uncultured Dysgonomonas sp.: one gene and its partner. The main gene of each other region encodes a partner of the protein of the gene in region 2 in a complex. Links are inferred from orthologs where the notes say so. Each region holds a gene or a part of one and is shown on either strand. Other genes may lie near its edges. The genes, in order: secY and secA.

Evidence for each region.
Region 1: the proteins of secA (region 2) and secY are in contact, whole or in part, in a crystal structure (PDB 3DIN), measured with the Thermotoga maritima proteins. The link is inferred for uncultured Dysgonomonas sp. from one-to-one orthologs. Residues at the interface, in WP_004082002.1 of Thermotoga maritima: Glu261, Ala262, Arg263, Lys300, Ala301, Arg302, Thr303, Ile304, Ile305, Leu323, Tyr324, Asp325, Pro326, Val329, Ser330, Tyr333, Ile336, Lys340, Phe345, Val349, Glu363, Phe364, Tyr374, Ser375, Gly376, Gly377, Glu393, Ile395, Thr482, Ser483; in WP_004081795.1 of Thermotoga maritima: Glu108, Gly109, Glu110, Glu111, Ala236, Glu237, Arg238, Arg239, Ile240, Thr241, Ile242, Gln243, Tyr244, Ala245, Arg246, Arg247, Val248, Thr249, Gly250, Arg251, Arg252, Val253, Tyr254, Gly256, Ala257, Ser258, Thr259, Tyr260, Leu261, Pro262.

Annotation. Positions count from the first base shown.
Region 1 is NZ_LT599032.1:3,081,684-3,084,915, reverse strand. Bases 1-2,903 are described here. They hold secY (preprotein translocase subunit SecY), read right to left. Parts: upstream 2,159-2,903; coding sequence 842-2,158; downstream 1-841. Other genes in these bases: rpsE (30S ribosomal protein S5), read right to left, coding at 2,835-2,903; rpmD (50S ribosomal protein L30), read right to left, coding at 2,640-2,816; rplO (50S ribosomal protein L15), read right to left, coding at 2,160-2,609; map (type I methionyl aminopeptidase), read right to left, coding at 30-830; infA (translation initiation factor IF-1), read right to left, coding at 1-11. In the rest of the region: more of rpsE, read right to left, coding at 2,904-3,232. UniProt on the Escherichia coli protein: The central subunit of the protein translocation channel SecYEG. Consists of two halves formed by TMs 1-5 and 6-10.
Region 2 is NZ_LT599032.1:168,567-172,735, reverse strand. What follows is about bases 125-3,964. They hold secA (preprotein translocase subunit SecA), read right to left. Parts: upstream 3,640-3,964; coding sequence 325-3,639; downstream 125-324. Other genes in these bases: QZL88_RS00710 (alkaline phosphatase family protein), read right to left, coding at 3,689-3,964. Outside these bases: gyrA (DNA gyrase subunit A), read right to left, coding at 1-79; more of QZL88_RS00710, read right to left, coding at 3,965-4,169. UniProt on the Escherichia coli protein: Required for protein export, interacts with the SecYEG preprotein conducting channel.

The DNA of each region.
Region 1 (3,232 bases), 2.9 Mb from region 2 along the record:
TGTTTAGCCATATATATAATAAAAGGTTTTTAAATTGCGTTATTTCCTAAAACAGCTTCTACAAATTCAAATGTTGATAAAATATCAGCTTTACCCTGACGAATAGCCACAGTATGCTCGAAGTGGGCCGAAGGTTTACGATCACGGGTTCTGATAGTCCAACCATCGCTTTCGAAAACAACATTCTTGCTTCCCATGTTAATCATCGGCTCTATTGCTATACACATCCCCTTTTTAAGTAAGGGACCTGTACCCCGTCTGCCATAGTTAGGAACTTCAGGTGCTTCATGCATCTTACGCCCTATACCATGTCCTACCAGTTCACGAACGACCGAATAACCACGCTTCTCACAATATGTCTGAACGGCATCACCGATATCGCCTATGCGATTACCATCTACTGCCTTTTCTATTCCTTTATAAAGTGCTTCTTTCGTTGCCCTGAGCAAAGCCTTCACGTCTTCGGCAACTTCTCCTACGCAAAATGTGTAGGCCGAATCGCCGCAAAATCCGTTTTTCTCCGTACCACAATCGACAGAAATAATATCACCGTCTTTAAGAACATAGTCTGTTGGAAATCCATGCACAACCTGTTCATTAACTGAAGCACAAATCGCACCCGGGAAATCCACAGCGCCCGGAGCACCCTTATATCCCAAGAAGGAAGGTCTGGCTCCATGATCCTGTATAAATTCTTTCGCAATTTTATCTAATTGAGCCGGAGTGATACCCGGTTTTATATGCTTTGCCATTTCGCCCAAGGTCATACCTACAAGGCGATTGGCTTCGCGCATCAATTCGATCTCTTCGTCTGTTTTCAGAAATATCATTTATAACCTCCTTAATATGCTGCAATTGAACCAGAACGACCTTTGATTCTTCCCGATTTCAATAAACCGTCATAATGTCTCATCAACAAGTGACTTTCGATCTGCTGTAATGTATCCAACACAACCCCAACAAGGATTAACAATGATGTTCCTCCAAAGAATTGTGAAAATTCACGACTCACACCAAAGTAGCTGGCAAACGCAGGAAGAATAGCAACCATAGCCAGGAACAATGATCCTGGGAATGTTATACGAGACATAATAGAATCGATATAATCTGCTGTTTTCTTCCCAGGCTTGATACCCGGTATAAATCCGTTATTACGTTTCAGTTCATCAGCCATCTGCACAGGGTTTATAGTCACAGCTGTGTAGAACCATGTGAAAGCAATGATTAGGAATGCAAACACAACATTGTATGCTACACTGGTATGATCCATAAATGAACCCCAGAATCCGCCTTTTTCGGTAGAGAATCCCGCAATAGAGATAGGCACAAACATAATTGCCTGAGCAAAGATGATCGGCATCACGTTAGCAGCATTAACCTTCAATGGTATATACTGACGTGCACCTCCATATTGTTTGTTTCCTACAACTCTTTTTGCATATTGTACTGGTATACGGCGTGTACCTTGTACCAACAGAATTGCACCGCAAATAATAAGTAACAAGAACACAATCTCTGCAAGGAACATTACCAATCCGCCTCCCTGGCTTGCCAGACGTGAAGAAAATTCACCGATAAGCGCATGTGGCAGACGGGCTATAATACCCACCAAAATGATGAAAGAGACTCCGTTTCCGATACCTTTATCTGTAATGCGCTCTCCTAACCAAAGAACAAACATACTACCTCCGGCCAAAATAATGGTTGAAGGAATAAGAAATTCCCATGAAGTAGGAGCTGCTGCACCCAACGCACCCAACAGGTAAGCCGGCCCCTGGAATAGGAGAATAGCTACTGTCAGATAACGTGTGTACTGGTTCATTTTGGTACGCCCGCTTTCTCCTTCACGTTGTAGCTTTTGGAAATATGGCACAGCCATACCCAACAACTGCATAACGATAGAAGCAGAGATATAAGGCATAATACCCAATGCAAAAATTGATGCATTAGCAAATGCACCTCCCGAGAACATGTTCAATATGTCCAGAATACCCCCTGAAGTCTTAGCCTGAAGGGCATTAAGAGCTTCCGGGTCTACTCCTGGCAGAACGATATGAACTCCGAAGCGATAGATCACCACGAAAAAGAAGGTAATCATGAGTCTTTTTCTAAGATCCTCAATCTTCCATATATTTTCCAGTGTTTTTACTAATCCCATCTTACTTCAGTTTAGTTACTGTTCCACCTATTGCTTGAATTGCAGCTTCTGCTGTTTTTGAGAAAGCGTGAGCTTCAACATCTACCTTTGTAGTGATGGCTCCGTTTCCTAATATTTTCACTAATTGATTGGAAGAAATAAAGCCTGCATCGATCAATGTCTGAATATCGATTTTAGCAAGGTTCTTAGTTTCTGCCAAACGTTGCAATACATCCAGATTGATAGCTTTGTATTCTACTCGGTTTATGTTTTTAAATCCGAATTTAGGCAAACGGCGTTGGATAGGCATCTGCCCTCCTTCAAATCCGATCTTCTTAGAATAACCTGATCTGGACTTAGCTCCTTTATGACCTCTTGTGGAAGTGCCACCTAATCCTGAACCCGTACCACGTCCGATTCTTTTTCCGGTTTTAGTTGATCCTTCAGCAGGTCTCAAATTTGATAAACTCATATTTTTATATTTTTTATCTTATAAACTAAATTACTCTACAATAGTAACCAAATGGTGTACTTTGTTGATCATCCCTCTGATAGCAGGTGTATCTTCATGTTCTACTACACGGTTCAACTTTTTCAGCCCAAGAGCGTCTAAAGTTAATTTTTGGTCTTTCGGACACTTGATTCTGCTCTTAACTTGTTTAACTTTAATCTTTGCCATAATAATTTTCTTTGCAAATTAACCTTTAAACACTTTTTCCATAGAAATACCTCTGTTCTGAGCTACAGTGTATGCATCTCTCAGCTCGCCTAAAGCTTCGATAGTAGCCTTCACAAGGTTGTGAGGGTTTGACGAACCTTTCGATTTTGCCAATACGTCTGTTACACCTACACTCTCTAGCACGGCACGCATCGCACCCCCTGCTTTCACCCCTGTACCGGGAGCAGCCGGACGAATAAGTACTTCAGATCCTCCAAAACGGGCAACTTGCTCGTGAGGTACTGTTCCTTTAAGTACCGGAACTTTGATAAGGTTTTTCTTAGCAGCTTCAACTCCTTTAGCTATAGCTGTCGTTACTTCACCAGCTTTACCAAGACCCCAGCCTACTATACCATCTTCATTTCCTACCACTACGA
Region 2 (4,169 bases):
ACATTGAATAGTCAATGTAGGCAGATTTCATCTCATCCTCGATGTTAATCTTAATAATTCTGTCCTCTGTTTCTGCCATTATTTTAAGATAAAATTTTTATTCTCAAATATTTGTGAAGTACCTCCGAAATGAGGTATTTTCTAGTGTTCAAAAAACATGCTAAGATACAAATTTTCTTTGTATTAAGAAAATATAATATGCCAAAAAAGCCCGATGAATACTAAATTTCATCGGGCTTTTTATATTTAATTATTAGCAGGTTTGAGAGATAAATCAAGCATTCAAAATATAACCTGCCAATTCATTTCTCTCGTGCACTGAGATCATTCGTTTTTACCGTGACAATTCTTATATTTTTTACCACTTCCACAATAGCAAGGCTCGTTTCTTCCCGGCTTTTTATCTACATGTACGGGTGCTATTTTCGGCGCACCCTGTGGTTGCGGCGGTCTTTGTCCTCCTCCCTGAGTAGCGTTTCCGTCTTCCATCTCGTTACGTTCGGTACGATAGCGGCTATAATCTGTCTTTTGCTCCGGAGCTGCCTGACGTACCTGTTCCGGTTCACGTACAGGTATTTGTCCGCGCATCAGTATTGTTACGGCTTTACCATTAACACTGTTAAGCATAGATTTGAACAAGTTGAATGATTCCAGTTTATAGATCAACAGAGGGTCTTTTTGCTCATAACTTGCATTCTGTACAGACTGGCGAAGTTCATCCATCTCACGAAGATGTTCTTTCCATTCTTCATCTATAGTATGCAATACGATTGCCTTTTCAAACGATTTGATAATATCTTTCGACTGGCTGTCGTATGCTTCTTTCAGATTACAAGATATATTATAAACGCGTTTTCCGTCTGTAATAGGAATCAGTATGTTCTCGAATTTATCGCCTTGTTCTTCATAAACCTGTTTGATTACGGGATTTGCGATTTCAGCCAGACGGTCCATCTTATGTTTGAAGTTCTGAACTGCCGTATCGTATATCTGATCTACCATTGCATCCGATTTCATCGTGCGGAAGCTGGCTTCATCGAACGGAACTTCAATAGCAAGCAAGCGCAGCAGGTCTATCTTCAATCCTTCGTAGTCAAGGTTGTCCGCATATTGCTCTACTATATTCACGGCAGTGTCGTAGAACATATTCACGATATCGATTCCGATACGTTCGCCCATAAGTGCATGGCGACGACGTTTGTAAATAACTTCACGTTGCGAGTTCATCACATCATCGTATTCCAGCAAACGTTTACGGATACCGAAGTTATTTTCTTCCACTTTCTTTTGTGCACGTTCCACCGACTTGCTGAGCATGTTATGTTCAAGCATTTCGCCTTCTTTAAAGCCCATACGGTCCATCATTCCGGCAATACGTTCCGATGCGAACAGACGCATCAAATCGTCTTCCAGTGAGATGTAGAATACAGAAGAGCCCGGGTCTCCCTGACGTCCTGCACGACCACGCAACTGGCGGTCTACACGGCGCGATTCGTGTCTCTCTGTACCTATAATAGCCAATCCTCCAGCTTCTTTTACACTTGGTGCAAGTTTGATGTCGGTACCACGACCAGCCATATTGGTAGCAATGGTAACTGCCCCCGGTTGTCCGGCCAAGGCTACAACTTCTGCTTCACGCTGGTGTAACTTGGCATTCAGTACGTTATGCTTGATCTTACGCATGGTGAGCATCTTGCTCAACAACTCGGAGATTTCTACCGAAGTAGTACCTACAAGTACAGCTCGGCCTTGATTTACAAGCTCTTCTATCTCGTGGATGACTGCAGTATATTTTTCACGCTTCGTTTTATAGATGCGGTCATTCATATCCTTACGTGCGATTGGTCTGTTGGTAGGGATCACAACCACATCAAGCTTATAGATGTTCCACAACTCTCCTGCTTCTGTCTCCGCCGTACCGGTCATACCCGAAAGCTTGTGGTACATACGGAAATAGTTTTGTAAGGTAATAGTTGCAAATGTTTGTGTGGCAGCTTCCACTTTCACACGCTCTTTTGCTTCTATAGCCTGATGCAAACCGTCTGAATAACGGCGGCCATCCATAATACGGCCTGTTTGCTCATCTACAATCATTACTTTGTTGTCCATAACAACGTATTCGTCGTCTTTCTCAAACAAAGCATATGCTTTAAGTAATTGGTTTACGGTGTGTACCCGTTCCGATTTGATAGAGTAGCTCTGCATCAACTCGTCTTTCTTTTCAGCTTTCTGGGCATCGGTCAGCGACTGATTTTCTAAATCGGAAAGAAGCGCGCCAATATCCGGCAATACAAAGAATAATGGGTCATCAGAATTACCGGTAAGTAAGTCTATTCCTTTGTCAGTGAGTTCTATACTGTTGTTTTTTTCATCAATAACGAAGTACAAATCGTCAGTAACAATATGCATATTGCGCATTTGCTCTGCCATATAATGCTCTTCGGTTTTCAACATGGAAGATTTAACTCCCGGTTCACTCAAGAACTTAATGAGTGGTTTGTTTTTAGGAAGTCCCTTGAATGAACGATACAAAAGCAAACTTCCTTCTTCCTGTTCTTTTTTATCTTCCGAAGCTATTTTTGCTTTGGCTTCTGCCAATAATTTTGTACAAAGATCCCTTTGCGCTTTAACAATGATTTCTACACGCGGACGGAATTCCTCGAACAGTTGTTGTTCCCCTCTGGGAATAGGCCCAGATATAATCAGTGGAGTACGTGCATCGTCGATCAATACGGAGTCAACCTCGTCCACAATCGCATAATTATGCTTGCGTTGCACAAGGTCCGATGGGTTAATTGCCATATTATCACGCAGGTAGTCAAAGCCGAATTCATTATTCGTTCCGAATGTGATATCTGCCTGATATGCTTTGCGGCGGCCTTCCGAATTCGGCTGATGCTTATCTATACAATCAACAGACAATCCGTTGAACATATAGATCGGTCCCATCCACTCCGAGTCACGTTTTGCCAGATAATCATTCACCGTAACCACATGCACACCGTTTCCGGTAAGGGCATTGAGGAATACAGGCAGTGTACCTACCAGCGTTTTACCTTCCCCCGTGGCCATTTCAGCAATTTTACCCTTATGTAGCACAACTCCACCAAAGAGCTGTACATCATAGTGGATCATATCCCATACTATTTCGTTTCCTCCGGCAGTCCAGCGTTTGTAATAAACAGCCTTATCACCATCTATACTTACAAAGTCATGTGTTTCTGCAAGTTCCTTGTCAAACTCAGTGGCAGTCACAATAACTTCTTCGTTTTCTGTGAGGCGGCGAGCGGTTTCTTTTACAATTGAAAATACTTCAGGAAGTACTTTTTCGAGTACTTCTTCATATTTGTCGGTAACTTCTTTTTCCAGTTTGTCCACTTCTGCCCAAACGTCTTCGCGTTGGTCTATTTCCAGTGCTTCAACCCCGGCTTTCAGTTCGGCAATCTTATTTTTTTCGGTGGCCACATAGTCTTGTACCTGTTGCCTGATTTCAGCAGTTTTGGCACGTAGTTCGTCATGAGAGAGTTTCTCTATCGACGGGTATACAGCCTTAATGCGGTCTACGTATGGATTAATCTCTTTTAAGTCGCGTTGAGATTTGTTCCCGAATAATGATGATAAAATATCAGCGAATCCCATATATTTAGTTTATTTATTTCAAAATTTAATGTTTCAAGATTTAAAGATTTTAAAGCAATTCCGATAGGGCTTCTTCCCTCGCTGCATTCGGTGAACGTATACGCATGATGTACGACACCGTAGGGGCTATCTCTGTAGCCTTTATAGTCCTTTTTATTCTTTCGGCCTTTATATTATTTCCGAAGAATATAACAGGACAGACAATAGCATTGTTCCGTATTTGTTTTTCTTTAAATGAAGCATCTTGTTCGTTTACGATTTTATACCCCGGTTGTAACTCGATAAAGAGGTCCCCCGAAGTTTCTTTCGTATAACCATTCTTGTAATATTCCATTACAGGATTCCATTGTCCGTGCTGTATCTGATAAGAAGTATATACCTCTTGCACTCCTGTGAACTCGGAAACGAACTCGGCTGCTTTATCTTGTATTTCCTGTAACGATATCTGTTTTTGTTTGATTAATTCCCTGTTGAGATAGACCTGGCCATTGTATATTTTGTCCACCCATTTGTTGTCCCTGCCATAAATG